Geminicoccus roseus DSM 18922: one gene and its partner. The protein of the gene in region 1 binds, or shares a complex with, the protein of each later gene. Links are inferred from orthologs where the notes say so. Each region holds a gene or a part of one and is shown on either strand. Other genes may lie near its edges.

Region 1 (7,670 bases):
GGTCGCTGCGGAAATCGCTGGCGATCACCCCGAACGCCGGCAGATAGGCATCCACTGCGAATGGTCCGACCGCGATCAGGAGGCCGAGGATCACGGCGTGGCGGAGCATGGTCGCGTTCATGACTAATGGGATCCGGTGAATATTCTGCCGCCGATGACCAGCGAGCGAGGCACACGGATCGTCGACAAATCCGTGACCGACGCGCGACGCCGTCTTCCGGCTACGGGCAGGAGGCACAACCGCGCCATTCTCCATTAGGAGCCTGTTCTAGGCAAGCGGCACTGCCGCCGCATCCGGACAGGCCGGCCGCTTGTTGGTCCAGTTCGCCCAGGTGCCGCACGCCGCCTGTGTCAGCCGCGGTGGAGCTGACGCAGGTGTTCGATCCTTTCTCCTTATGCTTCAACGGGTTGCCTTGTGCTTTCGCTTGACGTGCCCGGCACCTGGGCCGACAAGACGCCGGAAAGCTTGGCAGTCCGAGGAAAGCGATAGCCGGCATGACCCGCTCCGACCTCATCCGCCGCATCGCCGAGGCGAACCCCCATCTCTACCTGCGCGATGTCGAGAAGATCGTCGCGACGGTGTTCGAGGAACTGACCAAGGCGCTGGAGCGGGGCGATCGCGTCGAGCTGCGCGGCTTTGGCGCATTCTCGATCCGCGGCCGCTCGGCGCGCACCGGCCGCAATCCGCGCACCGGGGCCGAGGTGGATGTCCCGGACAAGCGAGTGCCCTATTTCAAGACCGGCAAGGAGCTGCGCGAGCGCCTGAACGTCGGCGACGAGTGACGCCCGCTCCTCTCCGGCCGGGGCTGCTGTCCAGGGCACGCTCCGTCTGATATGCACCGACCTCAACCTTGCGAGGCGTCGATGGTAAAGTTCCTCCGTACGATCCTGGGGCTGATCGGGCTCCTGGTGATCGTCCTGTTCGCGATCGGCAACCGCGAGCCGATCGAGATCTCGCTCTGGCCGACGCCGTTCATGATCGACCTGCCGGTCTATGGGGTGTTCCTGGTGGCCATGATCCTGGGCGTGATCCTGGGCGGCATCGCCTCCTGGCTGGGCGGCCACCAGAAGCGCGCCGAGGCGTCGCGCAGCCGGCGCAAGCTGGCGCTGATGGAGGAACAGGAGGCGAAGCGCCGGCGCGACGAGGAAGCCTCGGCCGCGGCCCTGGCCGCCAAGAACGTCACGCCGACGCGCGCGCTGGCGACGGCCCGCTGAGGTGAGCCAGCCTGCCTTTTTCGGGCCCGCCGAGATCGAGGCCGCGCTGCCCTGGCCGCGCATGGTCGAGGCGCTGCGGGAAGGCTTCGCCGCCGGCGCCGAGGCTCCGGTGCGGCACCACCACGCGGTGCCGCGACCGGGCATGGACCGGCCGGCCGATCTCCTGATCATGCCGGCCTGGCGGCCGGGCTCCTCGACCGGGATCAAGATCGTCCATGTGGCGCCAGGCCACGAGGCCAAGGGGATCCCGTCGATCCAGGGTCTCTATATCCTGTTCGACGGCCCCACGGGGACGCCGCGCGCGGTCCTGGACGGTGCGGCGCTCACCCTGCGGCGCACGGCCGGCGCCTCGGCGCTCGCCGCCTCGTTCCTGGCCCGCGACGATGTCGCCACGCATCTGGTGGTGGGGGCGGGCGCGCTCTGCCCGAACTTCGTCCATGCCCACCGGGCGGTCCGGCCATCCCTGACGAAGACGCTGATCTGGAACCGCCGGCCGGAGAAGGCGGCAGGCGTCGCCCAGCGCCTGCAGGAGCAGGGGCTCGATGCGGAAGCGGTGGCGGACCTCCCCGCTGCGGTCCGGCGGGCGGATCTCATCTCTGCGGCCACCAACTCCACCGCGCCGCTGATCCGGGGGGCGGATGTCCGCCCCGGTACCCATGTCGACCTGGTGGGCGCCTATACCCGCGCGATGCGAGAGAGCGACGACGCGCTGGTCGGCCTAGCGTCGGTGTACGTGGACACCCGCGAGGGGGCGCTCGCCGAGGCGGGCGACCTCCTCCAGGCAATCGACGCCGGCGCCTTTGCGCCGGAGGATATCCGGGGCGACCTGCGGGAGCTGGTTCTCGGGAAAGCCCAGGGACGGCGGTCGGTGGACGAGGTGACCCTGTTCAAGTCGGTCGGCGCCGCGCTGGAGGATCTGGTCGCGGCGGAGGCGGTGGTCGGGGCGCGGCTGCCCAAGGACTGACCGCGTCCGAGTTGAACCGGCGGCAGGAACCACCACTCTATCACTGCCACCGGACTGCCGGTGGCGCATCGCGTTGACGCCTCTGCGACGCTCTGCCAAGCAACGCAGCGGCTTGGACCCTGGACCGGAAGCACCGCTTGTTCACCTCCCCGATCTTCTGCGCCATCGACCGTCCCGATCCGTCCGGGGCGCTGGACCTCGCGCGATCGCTGGAGGGCGCCGTGGGCGGCGTGAAGCTGGGGCTGGAGTATTTCTGTGCTGCAGGCCCGGAGGGGGTGCGTGCCGTAGCCAGCGAAGGGCTGCCGGTCTTCCTGGACCTGAAGCTGCACGACATTCCCAACACGGTGGCCGGCGCCGTCCGCTCCGCCCTGGTTGCGGAGCCGGCGATGCTGACGCTGCATGCCTCGGGCGGCAGCGCCATGCTGCGGGCGGCGGTGGAGGCGAAGCGTCAGGCCGGATCCTCCAGCTGGCTCCTGGCGGTGACCGTGCTCACCAGCCTGGACGACACTGACCTTGGTGCCATGGGTATCGCCGGCGATACCGGAGCGCAGGTCGAGCGGCTGGCCCGGCTCGCGGTCGAGGCCGGTGTGGACGGGCTGGTATGCTCCCCGCACGAGATCGCCAGGCTGCGCCGGGTGGTGCCGGCAGGGATCAAGCTGGTGGTGCCGGGGATCCGTCCCCCCGGGTCCGCCGGGGACGACCAGAAGCGGGTGATGAGCCCCGCCGAAGCGCTGGCCGCCGGGGCGGACGTGCTGGTGGTGGGACGGCCGATCACCGGCGCCGCCGATCCGGCCTCCGCCGCCCGGGCCCTGCTGCAGGGCGCTGCCGGGTCATGACCCTGGTCAAGATCTGCGGCCTGACGGAGCCGGCACGGATCGAACAGGCCTGCGCTGCGGGCGCCGACTATGTCGGCTTCGTGTTCTTTCCCGCTTCCCGGCGCTACGTGACGCCGGAACAGGCCGGGGTCCTGGCCGGCCATGTCTCCGGCACCGTGGAGAGCGTCGGGCTGTTCGTCAATCCGGACGACCGGATCATCGAGACGACCTTGCTGTCGGTGCCGCTGGATGTGATCCAACTGCATGGCGAAGAAAGTCCGGAGCGGGTCGCCGAGATCGGCCTGCGCTTCGGGGTGCGCACGCTCAAGGCCCTGCCGGTGGCGGTGCCCGAGGACCTGCAGGCCGTGGCGGCCTATGCCGACACCGCCGACATGATCCTGTTCGATGCGAAGCCCGTACCTGGGGCGGTGCTGCCGGGCGGCAACGGCTTGCCGTTCGACTGGCGCCTGCTCGAGCAGGTCGAGATCGATTGTCCGTGGCTTCTTGCTGGCGGCCTGACGGTGGACAATCTGTCGACTGCGCTGGCCGTGACCGGCGCGCCGGGCGTGGACGTCAGTTCGGGCGTGGAGACATCTCCTGGCGTGAAGGATCCGGCCAAGCTCGCCGCGTTCATCGCCATGGCCAAGAGTTTTGGGAGGAACGACGGATGAGCCAGCGCAATTCTCTGCGCAACATGCCGGACGAGAACGGGCATTACGGCATTTTCGGCGGCCGGTTCGTTGCCGAGACGCTGATGCCGCTGATCCTTGAGCTGGAAAGCGCCTACGAGGCCGCCAAGAAGGACGAGGGCTTCTGGAAGGAACTGGACGGCTGGTTCAAGGACTATGTCGGCCGCCCCTCGCCGCTCTACTTCGCCGAGCGCCTGACCGAGCATTTCGGCGGGGCCAAGATCTACTTCAAGCGCGAGGAGCTGAACCACACCGGCTCCCACAAGATCAACAACACCGTCGCCCAGGTCCTGCTCGCCAAGCGCATGGGCAAGACCCGGATCATCGCCGAGACCGGGGCCGGCCAGCACGGCGTCGCTACTGCCACGGTGGCGTCGCGGCTGGGCCTGCCCTGCATCGTCTACATGGGTGCGAAGGACATCGAGCGGCAGCAGCCGAACGTGTTCCGGATGCGCCTGCTGGGCGCCGAGGTCCGGCCGGTGACGTCCGGCTCGCACACGCTGAAGGACGCCATGAATGAGGCCCTGCGCGACTGGGTCTCCAACGTCCACGACACCTTCTACGTGATCGGCTCGGTGGCGGGTCCCCACCCCTATCCGGCGATGGTGCGCGACTTCCAGTCGGTGATAGGGCGCGAAACCAAGCAGCAGATCCTGGAAAAGGAGGGCCGGCTTCCGGACGTGCTGATTGCGGCGGTGGGCGGCGGCTCCAACGCGATGGGCCTGTTCCATCCGTTCCTGGACGACGATGTCCGCCTGATCGCGGTGGAAGCGGCCGGCGACGGGATCGAGACCGGCCGCCATGCCGCGGCGATGGCGGCGGGAACGCCCGGCGTGCTGCACGGCTCGCGCTCCTACCTCCTCCAGGACGAGGACGGCCAGGTGGTGGAGCCGCACTCGATCTCCGCTGGCCTGGACTATCCCGGCGTCGGGCCCGAGCATTCCTGGCTCAAGGAGCAAGGCCGTCTGGAGATCGCACCGGCCACCGACGCGGAGACCCTCGAGGCCTTCCAGCTCTGCGGCAGGATCGAGGGCATCCTGCCGGCGCTGGAATGCGCCCATGCCCTGGCGCACATCGCCAAGATCGCGCCGACCATGGACAAGGACCAGGTCATCGTCCTCAACCTGTCCGGCCGCGGGGACAAGGACATCTTCACGGTAGCCGAGCATCTTGGAGTGAAGCTGTGAGCGATCGGATCCGCGAGCGCTTCGCTGCGCTCGCCGCCGAGGGCCGTGCCGGCCTCGTCACCTATCTGTGTGCCGGGGACCCGGACCCGGAGACCTCGCTGGCGCTGATCCGCGGCCTGCCCGGCTGCGGCGTCGACCTGATCGAGATCGGCATGCCGTTCTCCGACCCGATGGCCGACGGCCCTGCAATCCAGGCCGGCAACCTGCGCGCCATCGCGGGCGGCATGAAGCTGGCGAAGGTCCTGGACCTCGTCCGCCGCTTCCGCGAGGAGGACCAAGCCACCCCGGTCATCCTGATGGGCTACTACAACCCGGTCCACCAGATGGGGAAGGAGCGCTTCATCCAAAGCGCCGTCGAGGCCGGCGTGGACGGGCTGATCATGGTCGACCTGCCGCCGGAGGAGGACGAGGAGTTCTGCCTGCCGGCCAAGGCGGCAGGCCTGGACTTCATCCGGCTGGCGACACCCACCACCGATGCGAAGCGGCTGCCGGTGGTGCTGAACAACGCCTCGGGCTTCATCTACTACGTGTCGATCACCGGCATCACCGGCTCGGCGGCGCCGGTGGCCGACCAGGTCGGCGAGGCGGTCCGGCGGATCAAGTCGTCGACCACCCTGCCGGTGGCGGTGGGCTTCGGCATCCGCACGCCCGAGCAGGCCGCGGCCATCGCGCGCCATGCGGATGCGGCGGTGGTGGGATCGGCGCTGGTCGACCTGGTTGCATCAAACCTGGACGAGGCAGGGAAGGCCAGGCCGGGCCTGGTCGAGACGGTCCATTCCCTGGTCCGCGACCTGGCCGCGGGCGTGCGCGGAGCACGGGCATGAGCAACTGGCTGACCGACTATGTCCGCCCGAAGATCCGGGCGCTGGTGAGCCGCAACCCGGACCTGCCGGACGATCTCTGGCGGCAGTGCACGTCCTGCGAGCGGATGATCTTCCACCGCGACTTCGAGCAGGCCCAGCGGGTCTGTCCGCATTGCGGCCACCACATGCGGGTCGATCCGTCGTTCCGCTTCGAGACCCTGTTCGACGCGGACAGCTGGCAGCGCATCGAGCTGCCCAAGGTCGCCGCCGATCCGCTGAAGTTCCGCGATCAGAAGAAGTACGCGGACCGGCTGAAGGAGGCCCAGACCAAGACCACCCGGCAGGACGCGCTCGAGGCGGCCCACGGCAAGATCGACGGCATGCCGGCAGTGATCGCGGTGATGAACTTCGCCTTCATGGGCGGGTCGATGGGCACCGCCGTGGGCGAGGCGTTTCTGGCCGCGGCCAAGCTCGCGGTGCTGCAGGAAGCGGCCTTCATCGTCTTCACCAGCTCCGGCGGGGCCCGGATGCAGGAAGGCGCGCTGTCGCTGATGCAGATGGCGCGCACCACCGTCGCGGTGGAGATGGTGAAGGACAAGCGGCTGCCCTACATCGTGGTGCTGACCGACCCCACCACTGGTGGCGTCACCGCCAGCTTCGCGATGCTGGGCGACGTGCAGATCGCCGAGCCGGGTGCGATGATCGGCTTTGCCGGCGCGCGGGTGATCGAGCAGACCATCCGCGAGAAGCTGCCCGAGGGGTTCCAGCGCGCCGAGTATCTGCGCGACCACGGCATCGTCGACATGGTGGTGCACCGGTTCGACCTGCGCCCGACCCTGGTCCGGATCCTCGACCTGCTGTTGCGCAAGCGGCGCGAGTTGAAGGCCGAGCCGGCCGCCGAGCCCGTTGTTCCCGCCACCGTCGGCGAAGCGCCCACCCTGGAACTGGTCAAGGCGAGTGAGCAGCCCGTCGAGTGACGAGATCCTGGCGCGGCTGATCGACCTTCATCCCAAGAAGATCGACCTCTCCCTGGCCCGGATGGAGCAGATCCTGGCGGAGCTGGGCCATCCGGAGCGGAAGGTGCCGCCGGTGATCCACCTCGCCGGGACCAACGGCAAGGGCTCCACCGGCGCCTGCATTGCCGCAGCGCTCGCAGCCCAGGGTCAGCGCGTCCACCGCTACATCTCGCCCCATCTGGTCCGCTTCAACGAGCGGATCATGCTGGACAACCGGCCGATCGACGAGGCGCGCCTCACCGAGCTGCTGGAGGAGGTCGAGCGGATCAATGCCGGCCGGCCGATCACCTTCTTCGAGATCACCACGGCCATGGCGTTCCTGGCCTTCGCGCGCTTTCCGGGCGATGCCCTGGTCCTGGAGGTCGGCATGGGCGGGCGGCTGGACGCCACCAACGTGGTGGACCGCCCGGCTGTCTCGATCATCACCCCGGTATTCCTGGACCACGAGACCTATCTGGGCGGGACGATCGACCTGATCGCCACCGAGAAGGCCGGGATCCTGAAGCCGGGGGTGCCGTGCGTGGTGGCGCCGCAGGACCCGGAGGGGCTTCGGGCGATCGAGCGGCGCGCGGCGATGCTGGACACGCCGCTGCTGGTCCATGGCCGCGACTGGTGGTTCGAGCAGCACCCCGAGGCGCTGATCGTCGAGGATAACGGCGAGCGGCTGGAACTGCCGCGCCCTGCCCTGGACGGCCCGCACCAGTATGCCAACGCCGCCACCGCGGTGGTGGCGCTCCGGCGTCTTCCGCCGAAGCTCTGCCCGGGGCCGGCAGCCCTGGCCGCGGGCGTCTCCCGGGCCAGCTGGCCCGGACGCTGGCAGCGGCTGTGGTCCGGGCCGATGACCGACCTGCTTCCGCCGGGCTGGGAACTGCGGCTGGATGGCGGCCATAATCCCGCGGCGGCGCTGGCACTGGCGGCGACGCTGGACATGCTCCCGCCCAGGCCGCTGCACCTGGTGGTCGGCATGCTCAACACCAAGGA
Region 2 (5,213 bases), 1.7 Mb from region 1 along the record:
CCAAGGCCGGCTTCAAGGTGGTGGCCTCCACCGGCAAGACCGCCGAGGCCGACTGGCTGCGCGGCCTGGGTGCCGCCGAGGTGATCGACCGCACCCCGTTCGTCCCGGGTGCGAAGGGCCCGCTCGACAAGACCCGCTTTGCCGGCGCGATCGACACGGTCGGCGGCGCGGTCCTGGCCGGCCTGCTGAAGACCATGGCGCCGGGCGCCGCCGTCGCCGCGGTCGGCAATGCCGGCGGCGTCGAATTGTCCACCACGGTATTCCCGTTCATCCTGCGCGGCGTGCGGCTGTGCGGGGTGGATTCGGTGCAGGTGCCCTTCGAACCGCGTCTGGCCGCTTGGCAGCGGCTCGCCCGCGACCTGGAGCCGGGCGTGCTGGACCGGGTGGCGCAGGTGATCGGCCTGTCCGAGGTCCCGGCGGCGGCTGCCGCCTTCCTGGAAGGCAAGGTCAAGGGCCGGATCGTGGTCGACACCCACCGCTGAGCCCGAAGGGAACGGGCGCGGGCCAGAGGCCGGCCGCTAAATCGGCCGCCATGCACGCGCGCCCTTTCCCCTGGCCGCCCCGCGTGCTACCTCCCCTCGCCGCGGACCAACGTCTTGACGGTGGCCCTTGCCGTTTTAGGCGGAGCACCGTGCGAAACGGTGGCCGACAGCGATCAATAACCGCGATCGATCCCGACCTTGCCCACCATCCTGGTCCTCAACGGACCGAACCTGAACATGCTCGGCCTGCGCCAGCCCGAGATCTATGGCCGCACCACCCTGGCGGACGTCCGGGCGATGGTCGAGCAGGAGGCGGCCGATCTCGGCGTGACCGCCGATTTCCGCCAGAGCAACCATGAGGGCGTGCTGATCGACTGGATCCACGAGGCCCGCACCAAGGCGGACGTCATCGTGATCAATCCGGGCGGGCTCACCCACACCTCGGTGGCGCTGATGGATGCTTTGTCCGCCGCCGAGAAGCCGGTGATCGAGCTGCACGTCTCCAACGTGCACCGCCGGGAAGACTTCCGGCACCACTCCTACGTGTCGCTGGTCGCCACCGGCGTGATCTGCGGGCTCGGGCCCTACGGCTACGTCCTGGCCCTGCGCGCCGCCCACCACCTCATCTCCCCTTCCCCCGCTGCCGCTCGAGACGAATGATGGCCAAGCTCGACGTCGAAACCAACTTCATCGAGAAGCTGGCGGAACTCCTCCAGCGCACCGGCCTCACCGAGATCGAGATCAACCAGGGCACCACCCGGATCCGGGTCGCGCGCCAGATCCAGATGGCGCCGCTCGACGTGACCGCCCCGGTCTACATGCAGCCCCATGCCGCCCAGCCCGCCCCGGCGGCGGCCGCGGCCCCGGCCGCCGCGCCGGCCGGTCCCGACACCTCGCACCCGGGCATGGTGAAGTCGCCCATGGTGGGCACGGTGTACCTGGCGCCGGAGCCGGGCGCCGCCCCCTATGCCGCGGTCGGCTCCGAGGTGAAGGAGGGCCAGACCCTTCTGATCATCGAGGCGATGAAGGTGATGAACGCGATCCGGGCGCCGAAAGCCGGCCGGGTCGCGCGGGTGTTCGTCGAGAACGCGGCGCCCGTCGAATTCGGCGAACCACTCCTCATCCTGGAGTGAGCGGCTTGTTCAAGAAGATCCTGATCGCCAACCGCGGCGAGATAGCACTCCGGGTGCTGCGCGCCTGCCGCGAGATGGGCATCCAGACCGTGGCGGTGCACTCCACCGCCGACGCGTCCGCCATGCATGTCCGCTTCGCCGACGAGAGCGTGTGCATCGGCCCGCCCCAGGTCGGCGAGAGCTACCTGAACAAGCTCTCGATCCTGGCGGCTGCCGAGATCACCGGGGCGGAGGCGATCCATCCGGGCTACGGCTTCCTCTCCGAGAACGCCGATTTCTGCCAGATGGTTGAGGAGCACGGCTTCGCCTTCATCGGGCCGACCCCGGACCATATCCGGCTGATGGGCGACAAGATCGTCGCCAAGGACACCGCCAAGAAGCTGGGCATCCCCTGCGTGCCGGGGACCGATGGCCCGGTGGCCAGCGACGAGGAAGCGCTCGCGGCCGCCGAGGAGATCGGCTGGCCGGTGCTGATCAAGGCGGTGTCGGGCGGCGGCGGGCGCGGGATGACCGTGGTCCATGACCGCTCCCAGCTCCTGGACGCGCTGCGCATGGCGCGCGGCGAGGCCAAGGCCGGGTTCGGCGACGACCGGGTCTATATCGAAAAGTTCCTGGCGGCGCCCCGCCATATCGAGGTCCAGGTCTTGTGCGACACGCACGGCCAGGTCCTGCACTTAGGCGAGCGCGACTGCTCGCTGCAGCGCCGCCACCAGAAGGTGGTGGAGGAGGCGCCCTCCCCGGTCCTGGATGCGGGCGACCGCGAGAAGCTCGGCCTGCTGGTCGCCAAGGCGATGGAGAAGTTCGGCTACCGGGGCGTCGGCACGCTGGAATTCCTCTACGAGAACGGCCAGTTCTATTTCATCGAGATGAACACCCGCCTGCAGGTGGAGCATCCGGTGACCGAGCTCATCACCGACACCGACCTCGTCCGCGAGCAGATCCGGGTGGCCGCCGGCGAGAAGCTGGCCTTCTCCCAGTCGGACGTGCGCTTCCGTGGCCATGCGATCGAGTGCCGGATCACCGCGGAGAACCCCAAGACCCTGGCGCCGTCGCCGGGGCGGGTCACCGGCTATCACGCCCCGGGCGGGCCGGGCGTGCGGATGGATTCGGCCCTCTACGCCGGCTACACCGTGCCGCCCTACTATGACAGCCTGATCGGCAAGCTGATCGTCCACGACGTCGACCGGCCGACCTGCCTGCGCCGGCTGGAGCGGGCGCTGGCGGAATGCGTGGTGGAAGGCGTCGACACCAACCTGCCGCTCCTGCGCACGGTGATCGGCACCAGCGCGTTCAGGAACGGCCAGTACGACACCGGCTGGCTCGGCAAGTTCATCGCCGACTGGGAGCCGCCGGTAGTGTGATGCGCGACCCGGCCGCGATCGACGAGGACGAGGACGCCCGGACGATCACGCCGGAGATCCTGCTGACCGCCTATCGCCTGGGCGTGTTTCCGATGGCCGAGGCGCATGACGACCCGACCATCCACTGGATCAATCCCAAGCATCGCGGGATCATCCCGCTGGACCGCTTCCACGTGCCGCGCAGCCTGGCCAAGACCTTCCGGTCGGGCCGGTTCGCGCTGACCGCGGATGAGGCCTTCGACCGGGTGATCCGGGCCTGCGCGGAGGCCACCGAGATCCGGCCCAGCACCTGGCTGAACCCGCAGCTCATCGAGCTCTATGGCGCCCTGCACCGCCGGGGCCATGCGCACAGCGTGGAGACCTGGCAGGACGGCAGGCTGGTCGGCGGGCTGTACGGCGTCTCGATCGGCGGCGCCTTCTTCGGCGAGAGCATGTTCAGCCGGGCGACCGACGCCTCCAAGGTCGCCCTGGTGGAACTGGTGCGCCGGCTGCGCGCCGGCGGCTACGTGCTGCTGGACACCCAGTTCGTCACCAGCCACCTGACCCGCTTCGGCGCGATCGAGATCCCCCAGGCGGAGTACCAGCGGCGCCTGCACCATGCGATGATGCTGAACGCCGTGTTCCCCAAGGACGGGGTTCAGCCGGGCGGCACCACGCTCGCCGGGGGATCGGGCAGGAGCGGGTCGATGCAGCCGGTCAGCCACACGTCGTAGACCGGGTGCTCCAGGGCGTGGAGCGAGGGGCTGGAGGCATAGACCCAGCCGGAGAAGATCCGCTCCTCGCGGTCCTGGTCGAGATCGTCGATCTCCAGAAACGCGGCGGCTTCCGGGGTCTCGGTCGGCGGCGAGGTGAAGCAGGCCTTCAGCGTGATCAGCAGGGTGCCGAACCGGACCGGCTGGTCCAGGGTCACCTCGATCCGCACCACCCGCGCCGTGACCTTGTCCAGGCCCTGCATCTCCGCCTTGTTGTTCGGCACGGTCGGCCCCGCCGCCAGGGCTGGGCCGGCGCTCAAGGCGGACGACAGCAGGACGGCGGCGCCCAGCCGCCGCAGAACCATCGAAGCGATCATGGGCTGGAGAAGATGTCGTCGGCGGCTCCCGCGTCGCCGCCAGATGCCGCGCCGCCCGATCCGCCGCTCTCGCTGCCGCCCTGGCTGAAGATGTAGCGACCGATCAGGTCCTCGATGCTGACCGAGGACTGGGTCAGGGTGATGGCCCCGCCCGGCTCCAGGTTGCGGTCGTCGCCACCGGGGATGATCGAGAGGTACTTGCCGCCGATCAGGCTGGAGCTGGCGACCGAGGCCGAACTGTCGGTCGGCAGCTCGATGCCGTTCTGCACCGAGAAGCGGACCGACGCCCGGAAGGTCTGCGGGTCCAGGCTCTTCGCGGTGACGGTGCCGACCTTCACCCCGCTGATCCGTACGTCGCCGCCGACATCGATCCCGTCGGCGCGGTCGAACTGCGCCACCAGCTCATAGCCGTTCGGACCGCCGATGTTGCTGCGCCCATACGCCCAGAACAGGAAGCCGGCCGCCACCAGCAGCACCAGGGCCCCGAGTATGGTCTCGACGATGCTGCGGGCCATGCCATTCCTCTCCGACGTCGTCGCGCTCGATCCATGCGGTCAGGTAGCGCCTGACGGCCAAACCCTCAACCTCGGGCGTCTCAGGCCTGCCCGGTCTTCTCGTCCAGCCCGAGCAGGGCCCGGGCAAATGCTTCGGCCTCGAACGGCTTCAGGTCCTCGATCGCCTCGCCCACGCCCAAGGCATGGATCGGCAGGTGGAACCGCTCGGCCAGCGACACGACCACGCCGCCCTTGGCGGTGCCGTCCAGCTTGGTCACCACCAGGCCGGTCACGTCCACGATCTCCTTGAAGACCTCGAGCTGCCGGTGCGCGTTCTGCCCGGTCGTGCCGTCCAGCACCAGCACGGTGTCGTGCGGGGCGTCGGGATCGACCTTCTTGATCACCCGGATGATCTTCTTCAGCTCGTCCATGAGGGCCGCCTTGTTGTGCAGCCGCCCGGCCGTGTCGATCATCAGGATGTCGGCGCCCTGCGCCTTGGCCTTCTCCAGCGCGGAAAAGGCCAGCGCCGCGGGATCCGATCCCTGCGTCGCCGCCAGCACCGGCACGCCGTTGCGCTCGCCCCAGACCTGGAGCTGCTCCACCGCGGCCGCCCGGAAGGTGTCGCAGGCGGCCAGCACCACCTTCAGCCCGGCATCGGTCGCCATCTTGGCGAG

The links. The genes of interacting proteins can lie anywhere in the genome.
Region 2: the proteins of accD (region 1) and accB are in contact, whole or in part, in a solved structure (PDB 8UXZ), measured with the Escherichia coli proteins. The link is inferred for Geminicoccus roseus DSM 18922 from one-to-one orthologs.

What each region holds. Positions count from the first base shown.
Region 1 is NZ_KE386572.1:4,443,803-4,451,472, reverse strand. What follows is about bases 4,671-7,670. They hold accD (acetyl-CoA carboxylase, carboxyltransferase subunit beta), read left to right. Parts: upstream 4,671-5,690; coding sequence 5,691-6,650; downstream 6,651-7,670. Other genes in these bases: GEMRO_RS0121985 (bifunctional folylpolyglutamate synthase/dihydrofolate synthase), read left to right, coding at 6,631-7,670; trpA (tryptophan synthase subunit alpha), read left to right, coding at 4,867-5,694; trpB (tryptophan synthase subunit beta), read left to right, coding at 4,671-4,870. Outside these bases: GEMRO_RS31165 (multidrug effflux MFS transporter), read right to left, coding at 1-121; ihfB (integration host factor subunit beta), read left to right, coding at 496-783; GEMRO_RS0122020 (LapA family protein), read left to right, coding at 865-1,215; lhpI (bifunctional Delta(1)-pyrroline-2-carboxylate/Delta(1)-piperideine-2-carboxylate reductase), read left to right, coding at 1,217-2,179; pyrF (orotidine-5'-phosphate decarboxylase), read left to right, coding at 2,317-3,015; GEMRO_RS0122005 (phosphoribosylanthranilate isomerase), read left to right, coding at 3,012-3,665; more of trpB, read left to right, coding at 3,662-4,670.
Region 2 is NZ_KE386572.1:2,765,229-2,770,441, reverse strand. Bases 1-2,878 are described here. They hold accB (acetyl-CoA carboxylase biotin carboxyl carrier protein), read left to right. Parts: upstream 1-1,141; coding sequence 1,142-1,615; downstream 1,616-2,878. Other genes in these bases: accC (acetyl-CoA carboxylase biotin carboxylase subunit), read left to right, coding at 1,621-2,878; aroQ (type II 3-dehydroquinate dehydratase), read left to right, coding at 681-1,142; GEMRO_RS0113970 (MDR family oxidoreductase), read left to right, coding at 1-482. In the rest of the region: more of accC, read left to right, coding at 2,879-2,976; aat (leucyl/phenylalanyl-tRNA--protein transferase), read left to right, coding at 2,976-3,689; GEMRO_RS29630 (DUF2155 domain-containing protein), read right to left, coding at 3,614-4,033; outer membrane lipid asymmetry maintenance protein MlaD, read right to left, coding at 4,042-4,560; signal recognition particle-docking protein FtsY, read right to left, coding at 4,641-5,213. UniProt on the Escherichia coli protein: This protein is a component of the acetyl coenzyme A carboxylase complex; first, biotin carboxylase catalyzes the carboxylation of the carrier protein and then the transcarboxylase transfers the carboxyl group to form malonyl-CoA.